2 regions of the Neorhizobium sp. T25_27 genome follow, and region 1 is predicted to be linked to the other one. Evidence: riboswitches for the same ligand, from Rfam matches in the RefSeq annotation. Region 1 holds a riboswitch; the other holds the start of a gene.
The links. A riboswitch is a leader RNA that binds a small molecule or an ion and turns the genes downstream of it on or off. The one in region 1 is predicted to bind thiamine pyrophosphate.

Region 1 (7,695 bases):
GCCTGGTAGAGCGGCACGGTGCCAATCGGCACCGGCGAATTGCGGATGATCCAGTCGCGGATATTGTGGATGTTGCGGCCGGTCGACAGGTCCATGACCGTATCGGCGCCCCAGCGGATCGCCCAGACCATCTTCTCGACTTCCTCGGCCATCGACGAGGTGACGGCCGAATTGCCGATATTGGCATTAATCTTCACCAGGAAGTTGCGGCCGATGATCATCAGTTCGGATTCGGGATGGTTGATATTGGCGGGAATGATCGCCCTGCCTTCGGCGACTTCGCGCCGAACGAATTCCGGGGTCACGAAGTCCGGCACATGGGCGCCGAAACTTTCGCCGTCGCGGATGAGCGGTTCCCCGGCCGCCTGCCGGCCGAGGTTCTCGCGGATGGCGACGAATTCCATCTCCGGCGTGATGATGCCGGCCCGCGCATAGGCGAGCTGGGTGACGGCCCGGCCCGTTTTCGCCTTGAAGGGCTGGTTGCGGACCGGGAATTCCGGCGTCAGATGGCTCCCGGACACGAAGCCGTTGTCCTCCGGCCTGACGATGCGGCCCTCATAGGTTTCGACGTCGCCGCGGGCGGCAATCCAGCTTTCGCGCAGGCGAGGCAGGCCGGCATCGATGCTGATCGCGGCGCCTTCGACGGTATAGGGACCGGAGGAATCGTAGACGGTGACCGGCGGTTCGCCGGAGGTCGGATGCAATGCGATCTGGCGCATCGGCACGCGGGCGTCCGGGTGGATCGTTCCTGCTTTCAGGACCTTCGTGGAAGCGGGAAGCGGGCCGGTGGTGACGACCGGGGTGAGCTTGGTGGTTGCGATATTCATGGTTCAAGGCTCCAAGGTTTGACGTTTGGAGACCCAGTTCCAGTGTTGGAATGATGGAAAAACACCCCGGAATGCGAAGGACGGTTTCCCGCCCTCGCTGCCGCAGCGCCCGCACCGTCCCTACGCCAGTATGAACTGGATCAGGTTCAACGGGTCACTGCGCCTCGGCCGGCCAAAGCCGTTCCGACCAGCAGTATCTCAGCCCCTTGGCGGGACCCCCCTGGTGAATGGCGCCATCAGAAACCCGCGGGCCGTTGATGTCAAGCCGGGCCATGCCGATGGCGATCGATCGGATTTTACGGAATCCCGCAGCCCTAACTTCACGACGTTTATTGCCGGAATCTTATGCTTTCCTGCGTAGTAACGTCCCCAGCGATGAACGCAGATTTGAACGATCCGGAGATGTCGAGATGAACGAGACCATTCGCGAATTGCTCACACGTGTAGGCGGCCTTCCGGTCGCGGTGACCGAGCTGGAAGACGGCGCCGATCTTTATGCGGCCGGCCTCTCCTCATTTGCATCCGTACAACTGATGCTCGGCCTGGAAGAGGCCTTCGACATCGAGTTTCCCGACAGCCTTTTGAACCGCAAGTCCTTCGCCAGCATAGCTGCGATCGAGCAGACGGTTTCGCATATCCTGAAAGCGCGCGAGGCCGCTTGAGATGAGCCTCCCCGCCTTTGCCGCCGACATGAGCCTGAGCGCCCGCGCTCACCGCGTGGCAACCGTAGCGGCCGAATTTGCCGACCGCGTCGATCATGACGGCCGCTTCCCCCGCGAAGCGGTCGATGCCATGAAAGCCGAGCGCCTGATCGGCATCCAGATCCCGGCCGCGTTCGGCGGCGAGAGCGCTTCGATCGCCGAGATCGCCGAGGTCTGCTCCATCCTGGGACAGGCCTGCGCCGCGAGCGCCATGGTTTTCGCCATGCACCAGATTAAGGTTTCGAGCCTCGTGGAGCATGGTGGCGACAGCGAATGGCATAGGGACTTCATGCGCGAGCTTGCCGGCCGCCAGCTTCTCGTCGCTTCCGCGACGACCGAGGGCGGCATCGGCGGCAATATGCGCAACTCCATCTGCGCGATCGAGGTCGAGGGCGACATCTGCCGCCTGACCAAGGATGCGACGGTGATTTCCTACGGCACCTACGCCGATGTGATCATGGTCACCTCCCGCTCCAACGAGAAGGCCGCACCGACCGACCAGGTCATGACCGTCTTCAAGCAAGGCCAGTATACCCTGCAGAAGACCGTCGACTGGGATACGCTCGGCATGCGCGGCACTTGCTCCGACGGCTTCCTCTTCAGGGGCGAGGCGCCGTCCGTCCAGATCTTTCCAAAGCCGTTCGCCGAAATCGCGGCGCAATCGATGCTCGCCACCTCGCATCTCCTCTGGAGCGCGGTCTGGTACGGGATCGCCGCCGATGCGGTACTGCGCGCCCAGGCCTTCGTGCGCGCCGCCGCCCGCAAGGCCGGCGGCACCCAGCCGCCCGGCGCGCTGAGGCTCGCCGAAGCCTCGAACCTGCTGCAGCTTCTCAAGGCCGGTATCCTCTCCGGCCTCAGGATCTACGCGGATGCCAAGGCGGATCACGACCAGCTGTCGTCCATGGCGTTTTCGATCGCCATGAACAACGTCAAGCTGGCTTCCTCCGAGACGATCCTGACCATCATCAACCAGGCGATGATCATCTGCGGCATCATGGGCTACAAGAACGGCACGCCCTACAGTCTCGGCCGGCATCTGCGCGACGCGCATTCCGCCCAGCTGATGATTTCCAACGACCGCATCCTCGGCAATACGTCGACCATGCTGCTCGTTCAGAAACCGGACACCAGCCTGCTCGGCTGACGCCCCGATCATTTCATATGTAAACCATTGAAAAGAATGAGGTAAAGCCATGGACATGCAAGTTTCATTTCTCGACCGCCTGTTCGATGCAGGCCTGCTGATCGAGACGGGCGTCGACGGATTGTATGGCCGCAGCGGCCAGTTCGAAGACGTCATCGCCGCCTTCGAACGATTGATCGACCAGGTCGGCGGGGGCGACGGTGCCGAGGCGATGCGCTTCCCGCCGGGCATGAACCGCGCCTTCTTCGAGACCAGCGGCTATATGAAGAGCTTCCCGCAGCTCGCCGGCACGGTGCATTCGTTCTGCGGCAACGAACTCGACCATATGAGCCTGCTGAAATGCATGGAAGTCGGCGAGGAGGACTGGACCAAGGGCCAGGAAGCGACCGACATCGTGCTGACGCCCGCGGCCTGCTATCCGCTCTATCCGACCGTTGCGCGGCGCGGCAGCCTGCCCGCCGGCGGCGCTCTGTTCGACCTGCAGAGCTACTGCTTCCGCCATGAGCCCTCCAAGGATCCGGCCCGCCAGCAGCTTTTCCGCATGCGCGAATATGTCTGCATGGGCACGGAGAGCCACGTCACCGACTTCCGACAGCTGTGGATGGATCGCGGCGTCGAGATGATGAAGTCGCTCGGCCTCGAGGTGGAGATTGACATCGCCAACGACCCGTTCTTCGGCCGCGCCGGCAAGATGCTGGTCAACAACCAGCGCGACCAGAACCTGAAGTTCGAGCTCCTGATCCCGATCACCTCCGTCGCCAAGCCGACCGCCTGCATGAGCTTCAACTATCATCAGGACAGTTTCGGCCTGAAATGGGGCCTCAACCTGGAGGACGGCAGCGTCGCTCACACGGCCTGCGTTGGTTTCGGCCTTGAACGCATCGCGCTTGCGCTCTTCCACACCCATGGTCTGGACGTAAAAGAGTGGCCGGGCTCCGTCCGCGCCACGCTCTGGGGCTGATCCAATGACGGCGGTATTTCCGGCGCTCGATCCGGCAAACTACAGGACGCATGCGCTGCATTCGGCCGAGCGCATGTGGCCGGAGACGAATTGTTACGTCGATCTGTGGATAGAGGTGCTTTCGGCGCAGGGCCTGCCGCCGGAAGCCATGCTCGGTTTCACCCTGACCCAGGATTTCGAGGGCGACCAGTTCACCTTCTTCAAGGTGCCGCTCGAAGACCTCGAGACCCTGTTCGGTATTCGCGTAACCGAACTGGCGATCTTCGACCGGCCGGAATGGCATGTTACGGAGCAGATCCGCCGCGGCCGGCTGACGCTGCTCGAACTCGACAGCTTTTATCTGCCCGATACGCGCGGCGTCGCCTATCGCCAGGAACACGGCAAGACGACGGTCGCGATCAACCGGCTGGACCTCGAACGCCGCGAGCTCGACTATTTCCACAATGGCGGCTTCTTCACCCTTTCCGGCGAGGATTTCGATGGCCTGTTCCAGTTGAACGCCGGCCCGACGGCGCTGCCCTTCCTGCCCTATACCGAATTCGCCAAGTTCCCCGCCGCCTATCCGGATGCGAGGGAAATTCGCGAAACCGCCTGGAAGCTGCTCAGGCATCATTTTCCCCGGCGGCCGGAGGACAATCCCATCCGTGCGTTCGGCAAAGTCTTCCCGGCGCAGGTGGAGCGGATCGCCGAGAGGGATTTCGGCTTCTTTCACAAATACGCGTTCAACACGCTCCGGCAGATCGGCGCCAATTTCGAGCTGCTGGCGAGCCATCTCGCCTGGCTGAACCACAAGGCGTTCGCCCAGCCTGAACGGCAGGCGCTGAGGATTTCGGAAGTGGCAAAATCCACCCAGTTCCAGCTTGCCCGCGCCCTGACCCGCAAGAAGTTCGAACCGCTGGCAACAGCGCTCGATCCGGCCGCCGACGCCTGGGACCTGCTGATGGGGGACCTGGCGTCGACGCTGAGCCACGCCCGCGAGGCCGCGTGAGCCTTCTTATCCCGATCGGATCAAGGACCAGCCCTCTTGCCGAGGGCTGGTCCTTGGCATTGACGGAGCCCGGCGCCTGCTCCCTGCCGTCCGATCTTCCTCCGGACCTGGAATTCCTCCCGGCCATGGTACCCGGCACGGTCGCCGCCGCCCTGGAGGCTGCAGGCCGCTTCGACCGCCACAATCCCGAGCCGCTGATCGGCAGGGATGCCTGGTATCGCTGCCTGCTGGCCGGTGAAGCGCCCGGACCGGCGATCCTGCGGTTTGCCGGGCTTGCGACTGTCGCCGATGTGTTTCTCGGCGAGACGCTGATCCTGTCCTCGACAAGCATGTTCGAAAGCCACGATGTCGCCGTGGAACTGACCGGCACCGAAACCCTGTCGATCTGCTTTCGAGCCCTGAAACCGCATCTGGAAAAGACCGGGCCTCGTGCCCGCTGGCGTCCGCGGCTGATGAACAGCCAAGGTCTCCGCCTGATCCGCACGACCGCACTTGGCTTCATGCCGGGATGGTGTCCGGAGGTTCATGCGGTGGGACCCTGGCGGCCGGTTTCGGTGATGCGCATCGCCGATAACCGCTTGGCTTCGCCCCCCTCATCCGGCCCTGCGGGCCACCTTCTCCCCGCCGGGGAGAAGAGGGAGCTCACCATCTCCGCCGAGCTCGATGAAAGCGAAGCAGGCCTTCTCAAGGTCAGCTTTGCCTTTGACGGACCGTCCCACGATCTCCGTCTCGTCTGCAATGGCAGAGAGACCCATTTTACAAATGACGGCGGCCGATATTCGGCCGAGCTTCACCTGCCGGGAATAGAACCCTGGTGGCCGCATACCCATGGCGCGCCAGCGCTTTACGACGTGGCGCTCAAGGTCGATGGCGAAGAATATCCGGTCGTCCGGACCGGCTTCCGCAACCTGAAGGTCGATCGTGGCACGGACGGCGACGATTTCGCGGTCATCGTCAACGGCGAGAAGATATTCTGCCGCGGTGCCGTCTGGACCTCCGCCGATGTCGTCAATCTGCCGGGCGATCGCGCCGGCTATGAGCCTTGGCTCAGGCTCGCGAAAGACGCGGGCATGAACATGATCCGCATTCCGGGCATCGCCACCTATGAAAGCCCGGCGTTCTTCGCGCTGTGCGACGAGCTCGGCCTGCTGGTCTGGCAGGACCTGATGCTTGCCAATTTCGACTATCCGGCGGGCGATCCGGATTTCGTGATTCACGTGAAAACGGAAGTCGGGCAGTTCCTGGCGGCGACGCAGGCTTCGCCGTCGCTTGCGGTCCTTTGCGGCGGCAGCGAAATCTATCAGCAGGGCGCCATGTTGGGCCTGCCGGAACGGATCTGGAAAGGTCCGCTCTGCGAGGAAATCCTTCCGGCCTTGGCTGCCGATTGGCGGCCGGACCTGCCCTATGTGGCGAACTCGCCTTCCGGCGGCGCCCTGCCTTTCTACCCGAATGCCGGCGTCGCCCATTATTACGGGGTCGGCGCCTACAAGCGGCCGCTCGAGGATGCGCGGCGGGCAAACATCCGTTTCGCAGCCGAATGCCTGGCGTTCTCAAACCTCTCCGATTCGGAAACGCTGGCCGGCGGCAAATCCGGAATCCCGCGTGATGCCGGCGTGGACTGGGATTTCGAGGACGTTCGCGATCACTACCTCGGCGCGCTTTACGATGCCGATCCGCAGACGTTGCGTGCGCAGCAGCCGGAACGATATCTCGTCCTCTCCCGCGCCGTGACCGGAGAGGTGATCGAAACCGCCTTCGCCGAATGGCGCCGGCCCGGCTCGACCTGCAACGGCGCGCTGACCTTCACCTTCCAGGATGTCATGCCAGGTCCCGGCTGGGGCGTGGTTGGCGTCAACTGCGTGCCGAAACCTGCCTGGTTCGCGCTGAAGCGGGCCTTCCGCCCGGTCCAGGCCGTATTTGCCGACGAAGGCACCAACGGGCTGGATATCCACCTTCTCAATGAAACGCCCACCGACCTGCCGGTGGTTCTCGAACTCGCCTGCCTGCGGGACGGCAGGATGGCAGTGGTTTCAGGCCGCCGAGAACTGACGCTTACCTCTCGCAGCAGCGAGAGCATCGCCTCGACCGATCTGTTCGGCGCCTTCTTCGACACCAACTACGCCTACCGTTTCGGCCCGCCCTCCCACGACGTGACGGTCGCGCGGCTGAAACATGCGCAAACGGGGGAGATTGTCGCGGAGGCTTTCCATTTCCCGCTCGGACGCGCCCACGCTTTCCACGATGCGGAGATTGCGGTTTCGGTCGCAGAGGGCGACGGAGAGTTCTGGCTGGAGCTTTCGACGGATAGTTTTGCGCAGTCGGTCAGCATCGAATGTGCCGGTTATCGCCCCTCCGACAATGGCTTTCACCTGGCGCCCGGCGCAATCAGGCGCATCCGCCTTGCCGTACTCCCAGAGGCCGCCGGCAGACCCGGCGGCACGATCCGTTCACTCGGCGGCGATCGAATCCTGCGTTTTTGAATAGGCGAGTTCTTCCAGCGGAAAGCGGAAGGCCATTTGCCTGAGAGCCTTGAGATAGGCAGCTCGGGCATGCTCCGGCGTCAGATTGTGGTCGGCATCCGGAATGATTTCCGCCGAGACATTGGGGAAACGGCTCAAGCCGACCCCGTCATGGCCAAAATAGAAGTCGTATTGTTCGAGACCGAGATCGTTTTCGCTATAGATCAGCGAGATGGAGGTGCCGCGCTGGTGGAGGGTGCGGAAAGCGCCGTAGATCGCCCGACCCTCGGGCAGGAAACCACGAAAGGCATGCAGGATCTTGTGCTTGGCCCGATTGCCGAGGCTCTTCGCGATATTGCGGGCCGCGGCAATGGTATCGACCTCGCCTCGGATGATGCGCTTGAACGTTTCGGCTCGCAGGGCCCGTCTGCGATAGTCCTGCAGGCTGCGCGTGCCGTTGACGATCGCATCCTCGACCGAACGGCCAGGCGACCAGTGAAACACGGCGGGATTGACGGATACATTGCCGGCGATGCGCGGTTCGGCGACCGAGGCCTGGAAGCCGAGATAGGCACCGCTGCAGCGGCCTGCGGTGACGACCGGCGTAAGGCGGCG
Region 2 (7,695 bases), on a different contig from region 1:
CGTTCGGTGTTCCGGATCAAGGATGTACCATTGTTTTCAACGGCACCGGAAGCCTCTGGCACCGCCCATCCTAACTTGCAGAGCGAAAATCGAGCCCGATATCCAGCGTCGGCGCGCTGTGCGTGATCCAGCCGACGGAGAGCAGGTCGACGCCCGATGCGGCCACGGCGGCGGCCGTCGCCGGCGTGATCCCGCCTGACGCTTCGGTGATCGCCCGGCCGGCGACGATGTCGACCGCCTCGCGAAGCTGCTCCGGCGTCATGTTGTCGAGCAGCACCGCATCGACACCAACCTGCATGGCTTCGTGAAGCTGGTCGAGCGTGTCGACCTCCACCTCGATCTTCACCATATGGCCGACGCCCGCCTTGGCGCGGCGGATGGATTCGGCGATCCCGCCGGCAATCGCCACGTGATTGTCCTTGATCAGCACCGCATCATGGAGAGCAAAGCGATGGTTCATGCCGCCGCCGGCGCGTACCGCGTATTTCTCCAGCGCCCGAAGCCCCGGTGTCGTCTTGCGGGTGCAGACGACCGAAGCCTTGGTGCCTTCGATCGCCGCGACGATGCCGGCCGTGACGCTGGCGATGCCGGAAAGATGGCCGAGGAAATTGAGTGCCGTTCGCTCGCCGGTCAGAAGCCCGCGGGACGGGCCTTCGATCGTGGCGATCACATCGCCGGGCTTCACCGCCCCGCCATCTTCGACGTGGCGCGTCATGACGATCTTCGGATCGACGAGCTGGAAGGCGAGCTCGGCCGCATCCAGCCCAGCGATGACCCCGGCTTTACGAGCTGCCATGACAACGGTCGAGCGATGGCCGGCGGGGATGACCGCCGTCGACGTGACGTCGCCGGCAAGGCCGAGGTCTTCCAGAAGTGCGGCGCGCACCGGCGGTTCGACGAGAAGTCGCGGAAGGGCGGCAAGGATCATGTCAGGCACTCCGGGCAAGGGTATGGGAAGCGGTCGCGCGGGCGATCTCCAGCGCATCGGCAAGACGCATCTGCCGCCGCTCCGCATAGCCAAGCTTCAGCGGGAAATCGGTGCGCGCATGCGCCCCGCGGGATTCTTTTCGGAGCGACGCGAAGACGGCGATCAGCAGCGCGACGATCGCCGGATCGGCGGCCGGTCCTTCGCTTTCGACGAGCGGCAGCAGGCTCGCGATAGCGCCATGAATGGCACCGGCATTCCGGAGGACGCCGAGATGCCGCGACACGATCGGCCGCACGGTGGAGATATCCGCCGGCACCGGCAGCTCGACATCGGTGACCTGATGAAGCGTTCCGGAGGACGTTGCCGAGAGGTCCCGCGCGGCCCGCATGCCCATCACAGCCGCTTCCAGAAGCGAGTTGCTCGCCAGCCGGTTGGCGCCGTGGAGACCGGTCGAAGCCGCCTCGCCGACCACCCAGAGGCCGGGCAATGAGCTGCGGCCATTCGCGTCCGTCGCTACCCCGCCCATGTGGTAATGAACGGCGGGACGAACCGGGATGAGGTCGGAATTGGGATCGACACTCGCCTCCCGGCAGAGCGCGTCGATCGCCGGAAACCGCCTGGAGAACCCTCTTCCAAGCGCCGGCCGGGCATCGAGGAAGACACGTCCGCCCCGGGCAATCTCGGCGCTGATGGCGCGGGCCACGATATCCCGCGGTGCAAGTTCGGCCCCCGGTTCGCGGGCGAGAAACCGCTCGCCCTTTTCGTTGACCAGCACCGCACCCTCGCCGCGCACGGCCTCGCTGACCAGCGCCAGCGGCCGGCGCTGGGAATCGAGCGCCGTCGGGTGGAACTGCACGAATTCCATATCCGCAAGCAGCGCGCCCGCCCGTGCCGCAAGCATTACACCCTGGCCGAAATTGCCGGTCGGATTGGTGGTCGCGTCATAAAGCCCACCGAGACCGCCGGTCGCCAGAACCACCCGCGCGGTCGGCAAGATAACCGCGCCGGCGGCCGCCGCGCAGAGCAGGCCGGACACTGCGTCGCCATTCGTCAAAAGCCGACGAACCTCGACACCATCAAGCACCGTGATCGACGGTGTTGCGGAGACAGCCTCGACCAGAGCCCGGACGATCGCCGCACCCGATCCGTCGCCCGCCGCATGCACGATACGGCGGCGCGAATGGGCAGCCTCCAGGCCGAGCGAAAGCGAACCGTCAGCAGCCCGGTCGAAACGCACGCCAAATTTTTCCAGGATGGCGATAGCGTTCGGAGCTTCCTTCAAGATTGAAGCGGCGACTGCCGGATCACAAAGTCCGTCGCCGGCGGCGAGCGTATCCGCCAGATGCAGGTCCGCGCTGTCGTCAGTGCCGAGGCTCGCTGCAATGCCGCCCTGCGCCCAGGCGCTCGACGTTTCCGCACCCAAGGCGGCGCGGGTGATCAGCACGACGGGCTGAGGCGCCAAGGTTAGCGCCGTCACCAGCCCCGCCAGACCGCTGCCGACGATCGCGATGCGGCCGGCGAGATGGTCGAGGATTTCGGTCATATGGCGAGCATCCTCTCGACCGCGCGGCGGGCCGCAACCGCGATCGATGGATCGACAGTCACCTCGTGCCGGTTTTCCTCCAGCGCCTTGCGGATGTTGGCGAGCGTGATGCGCTTCATGTGCGGGCAGAGGTTGCAGGGCCGCACGAATTCCACATCCGGATGATGCACGGCGACATTGTCGCTCATCGAGCACTCGGTCAGAAGCACGACACGGGCCGGCTTCTTTTGGCCGACATAATCCGACATGACGGCCGTCGAGCCCGCAAAGTCGGCCTCGGCCACCACTTCCGGCGGGCATTCCGGATGCGCCAGCACCACCACGCCGGGGTGCGCCTCGCGCAGATCGCGGACATCCTGCGCATTAAACAGCTCGTGCACTTCGCAATGGCCATGCCAGGCGATGATTTCGACATCCGTTTCCCGCGCCACGTTCTGCGCCAGGTATTCGTCCGGGATCATCAGCACTTTCGGAACGCCGAGCGATTCCACCACCTGCTTTGCGTTGCCGGAGGTGCAGCAGATATCGGATGCCGCCTTCACCGCCGCTGAGGTGTTCACATAGGTGATGATCGGCACACCCGGATGCGCCTGCCGCAGCAGTGCGATGTCTTCCGGCGTGATCGAATCCGCCAGCGAACAGCCCGCTTCCATGTCCGGGATCAGCACGGTCTTTCCGGGGTTCAAGAGCTTTGCCGTTTCGGCCATGAAGTGGACGCCGGCAAGCACGATGACATCCGCATCCACCTCGATCGCCTTGCGGGCGAGCGCTAAACTGTCACCGACGATATCCGCGACGCCATGGAAGATTTCCGGCGTCTGGTAATTGTGGGCGAGGATGACGGCGTTGCGGGTGCGCTTCAACTCAAGGATCGCTGCGACATCCGCCTCGTAGCTCATCCACTCGGCCTTGGGGATGACACGGCTGACGCGATCGTAAAGCTGGGAAACCGAAAGCGGAGAATTCATCAGCAGCTCCTTTTATACTCGAAGTGAGTATATCCGGCGCAGAGACATATTCTCGATTCGAGTTTATGTCAATTACGTGAAAGCGGAAGTTTCGAACCGGATAGCGCCCGCTCTTCGAGGACCGCATGACGGTAGCGGAAGAGCTTGGCGGGGCGGCCGCCGGTTTCGCTGGTCGCCTCCCCGGTTTCCTCGATCAGCTCCTGCTGGTCGATCAGCCGGCGGAAATTCGGCTTGTGCAGCGTCAAGCCAGCCAGCGCCTCGACAGTGCGCTGCAATTGCGACAGCGTAAAACTCTCCGGCATCAGTTCGAAGACCACCGGGCGGTATTTGATCTTGGCGCGCAGCCGCGCGATCCCGGTCGCCAGGATACGGCGGTGATCGGCAAACATCGAGCGACCGAAACTTTTGGCCGGCGGACAACCTGCCTCGGTCACCAGTCCGGCCTCGTACATCAACTCGTAACGCTGCAGGCCGAGATCCTCGTTCCATGCGGCGCCGTCGAGGCCGAAGGCAAAATCGACGCGGCGCCGGCGGTGTTCGCGCCTGGCAGTTTCCGCCGCAACCCAATCCTGCAGGCGGCCGGTGATGGCGGCCAGGATTTCCGGCCTCCCCCCGCGATGATCTTCCCAGGGGAAATATTCGTACCAGCCGTGCCAGCCGGGTTTTCCGGCACCGGGTGCGGCCTGCTCGCGGACCAGGCCGAGATAGCTGATCGAGATCGTCCGCCCCTCGGCATCCTCATGGGTCCGGTCGCGATCGGCGAAGGTATAGAGCTGTTCGAGATAACCGAGCGGATGGCCGGTCTGGTCCCCCACCCATTCGCGAAGCCCGGCCTGCAGGCTCCTGTGCCCAAGCTCGAAGGGCCCGGATGGCAGCGCATCGCCGGAGCGAACCGTCATCACGCGCGGCTCGTCGCCGGTGACGGCGGACAGAACCGCGATCAGTTCCGCATGGGCAAGTCCGATGGTCAAGCAAACTCCGAGGGTACGTAACGTGCGATGCCTATCTGGCATGGAAATCACGTTACGCGAACCCCGGCGTTCAAATCAAACAATATCAGCAGCTTGGCCTACTTGATTTCGACTGCGAGGTCCCCGATCGGCGGCACGGTCTTGATCAGTCCCATTTCCTGCATGAAGGTGGCGAAGCGCTGGTAGCGGCCTTGGTCGAGTGCGGCCGGACGCTTGGCAAAGCGCGGCAGCGTGTCGAAGAACGCGGTGCGGTTCAGTTCGTCGTCGAGGTTGGGATAGGCCTTGACGAAAAGCTGCCAGGCTTCCTGCGGATGGTTGGTGATGAAGATCGAGGCCTGTTCGACGGCGTGCAGGAAACGCGGCAGCCGGTTGTCGGCGGCAGAATCGCGGCGGGTGACGAAGATCAGCTCGTCATAGGTCGGAACACCGTGCTCCTCGGGGAAAAACGCGCGCCCCGCATGGCCTTCCAGCTTCATCTGGGTCAGCTCGAAATTGCGGAAACCGCCGAGCGTCGCATCCACCTTGCCGCCGATCAGCGACGGTGAGAGCGAAAAATTGACGTTGATCAGTTCCACGTCAGCGTTCGAAAGCCCTTCGGAGGCTAGCATGCGCTTCAGCATCGCATCCTCGAAACCGGTGACGGAAAAGCCGACCTTCTTGCCCTTCAGATCCTTGAGGCTCTTGATCGGACCGTCCGCCAGCACAGTGACGGTGTTCAAGGGCGTCTCGACCAGCGTGCCGAAACGCACGAGCGGCAGGCCTGCCTCATGGTCGAGATAGAGATTGGGCTGGTAGTGGATGCCGATATCCGCCTGGCCGGCCGAAACCAGCCGCGGCACTGCGGAGGCGTCTGACGGCGGGATGAGCTCGACATCGAGCTTGGCATCGGCAAACAGCCCGCGCTGCTGGGCGATGACCATCGGCGCATGGTCCGGATTGACGAACCATTCGAGCAGCACGCTGAGCTTGTCGGCGGCCTGCGCAGAAATCGGGGTGGCAAGGCTGGCCAGCGCGATGAAGGACGCGGTGAGGATACGGATCATGATCGGACGGAACTCCCTGATGCGGATGAAGATGAAGGGTCAGCTTCGCTGGCCCACGGGGCGAGTCCGGCGGTCAGCCGGTCGATGAGAAGCCTTAGAATGAGGGTAAGGATTGCCAGTATGGTCATCGCCGCGAACACGGTGTCGGTCTGCATGCGGGCATTGGCCTGGACCATCACGAAGCCGAGCCCGCCGGACGCCCCGACCCACTCCCCGACCACGGCCCCGAGTGGCGCCAGCGGTGCCGCGACCCTGAGGCCCGAGACGAGGCTCGGGATCGCCAGCGGCACACGCATCGACACCAGCGTCTGCCAGTGACCTGCCCCCTCCAGCGAAACGGCGTCGAGGATTTCCTGATCGGTGCGGCGAAGACCGTCGGCAAAGGCCGACGCGACCGGAAAGAAGATGATGATCGTCGTCATCGCCACTTTCGAGGCGAGGCCGAAACCGAGCCACAAAACCAGGATCGGCGCCAGGACGAAGACGGGAAAGGACTGTAGAATCAGTACCATCGGCCAGACGAGACGGCCAAGCCGCGGCAACGCGGCGACCCCGAATGCCGTGGCGATGCCGAGGCCTGCGCCGATCGCGAGGCCCAGCGCGATTTCCGTCAGCGTGACGAGGCCGTTCTGCAGCAGGAAACCCGGCTGCCGCCCGAAGGCGGAAGCGACGGCAATCGGAGACGGCAGGATGTAGCGGGGCGGAGCAAACAGCCAGACGCCCGCTTGCCAGAGGGCGACAAGCAGGACGAGGCCGATGACCGCATGGGACGCACGCATGATGCTACGCGCCGAACCTGCACGCCAGGACCGGATATCCTTGCGGAACCACGGGAAGAATGGATATCATCGGTCGATCTCCAGATCAGTCAATTACGGAGATCCAGGTGAAGCGGAGAAGAGAAAGTATCGTCGAATGACGCCTATTTCCGTTCCTACGCCGGCATGACCCGGATCAGGTTCAAGGGTCCGGCTCACCGCCATCTCAGCATCGTCAAGATGCCCCCCTCGGAAGAACACGATAACTGTCGGTTTTCGCTATGTCTGTCAAGCGGACCGGACGGTCCGCCCGCTATCGTTTCCAACTCACCGTGCGTAGAGTCGGTCTAGGCGAACCACCCTGCCCAGCAGGGCCAGCGCGATGACGGTGAAGAGGATCAGGACGGCCGAGATGGCATGCGCGGTCGGCTCCAGGCTGAAGGTCGATTCCGCGTAGATGCGGACCGGCAGCGTCGTCAGCCGGGCGGTGGTGAGGAAGCTCGTCACCGTCACCTCGCCGAAGCTCAGCAGGAAGCCGACGATGCCGGCCGCAAACAGCCCCGGCGCCAGGCCCGGCATGATGATCAGAAAAAACCGCCGCACCGGGCTTGCCCCGAGGCTCGCCGCCGCCTCCTCCTGCGCCCGGTCGAGCCCCATCACCGAGGTGGTCAGAAGCGTGATCGCAAACGGCAGGATGACGATCACATGGATCGCCACGAGGCCGAGGAAGGGCGGAATGATCAGGTAGATCTGCAAGAGCCGCAGCATTCCGACCCCGATCGCCACGTGGGGCAGCGACATCGGCAGCAGCCAGAAAGCCAGGAGCGCGGAGCGACCCTTGAACGGATAACGGGCGAGCGCGAAGGCCGCCGGCAGCGAAAGCGAAAGCGCCACCAGCATCGAGGTGACGGCAAGCTGCACCGACACCCAGAAGGCATCCGCATACGTTCCGGCGAAAAACACCGCCTCGTACCATTTCAGCGTGAAGCCGCGGAAGCCGGAGGCGGTCGCCTGCGGCACGTCGTTGAAACTCTGGATGCAGACCAGCACCAGCGGCAGCAGCAGGAGCAGCAGCGAGATGGCGAGCAGCAGTTTCGAGACGATCGGCCCGAGGATGTTGATGATCGGCACCAGCCAGCGCGGTATGCTCCAGGGATTGCTGGGCTTGCCCTTCAGCCACGGCATCAGGCGGTTGAGCGAATAGGCGCAGAGCGCCGCAAACGCGAGACCGGTGACGGTCATGATGATCGCAAGCGCCGCGGCAAGCGGCGCATTGAGGTTCTTGATCGCTTCCTGCAGCACCAGCATGCCGGTGGTCCAGACCTTCTTTCCGCCGAGCAGGGAGGCGGAAACGTAAGCCGTGGTCGCCATCAGGAAAACGATCACAGTGCCGGAGCGCAGGCCGGGCAGCGAAAGCGGCAGGTCGACGGTGAGGAACCGGACCGCCGGAGAGGCGCCGAGGCTCTGGGCCGCTTCATGCACCC

Region 2: it holds a riboswitch for thiamine pyrophosphate, as region 1 does, so the genes downstream of both, C5J24_RS02395 (ABC transporter permease) here and thiC (phosphomethylpyrimidine synthase ThiC) in region 1, are expected to answer to the same signal.

The regions. Positions count from the first base shown of each region.
Region 1 is NZ_PVBJ01000021.1:10,363-18,057, reverse strand. Features, by position in the region: gene thiC (phosphomethylpyrimidine synthase ThiC) at 1-827, opposite strand, end outside; TPP riboswitch at 927-1,059, opposite strand; gene C5J24_RS30750 (acyl carrier protein) at 1,238-1,489, shown strand; gene C5J24_RS30745 (acyl-CoA dehydrogenase family protein) at 1,491-2,672, shown strand; gene C5J24_RS30740 (amino acid--[acyl-carrier-protein] ligase) at 2,722-3,633, shown strand; gene C5J24_RS30735 (DUF1839 family protein) at 3,638-4,621, shown strand; gene C5J24_RS30730 (glycoside hydrolase family 2 protein) at 4,618-7,101, shown strand; gene C5J24_RS30725 (alpha/beta hydrolase) at 7,069-7,695, opposite strand, start outside.
Region 2 is NZ_PVBJ01000001.1:451,708-459,402, reverse strand. Features, by position in the region: gene nadC (carboxylating nicotinate-nucleotide diphosphorylase) at 71-928, opposite strand; gene C5J24_RS02415 (L-aspartate oxidase) at 930-2,471, opposite strand; gene nadA (quinolinate synthase NadA) at 2,468-3,439, opposite strand; gene C5J24_RS02405 (hypothetical protein) at 3,508-4,452, opposite strand; gene C5J24_RS02400 (ABC transporter substrate-binding protein) at 4,509-5,453, opposite strand; gene C5J24_RS02395 (ABC transporter permease) at 5,450-6,232, opposite strand; TPP riboswitch at 6,368-6,471, opposite strand; gene C5J24_RS02390 (ABC transporter permease subunit) at 6,539-7,695, opposite strand, start outside.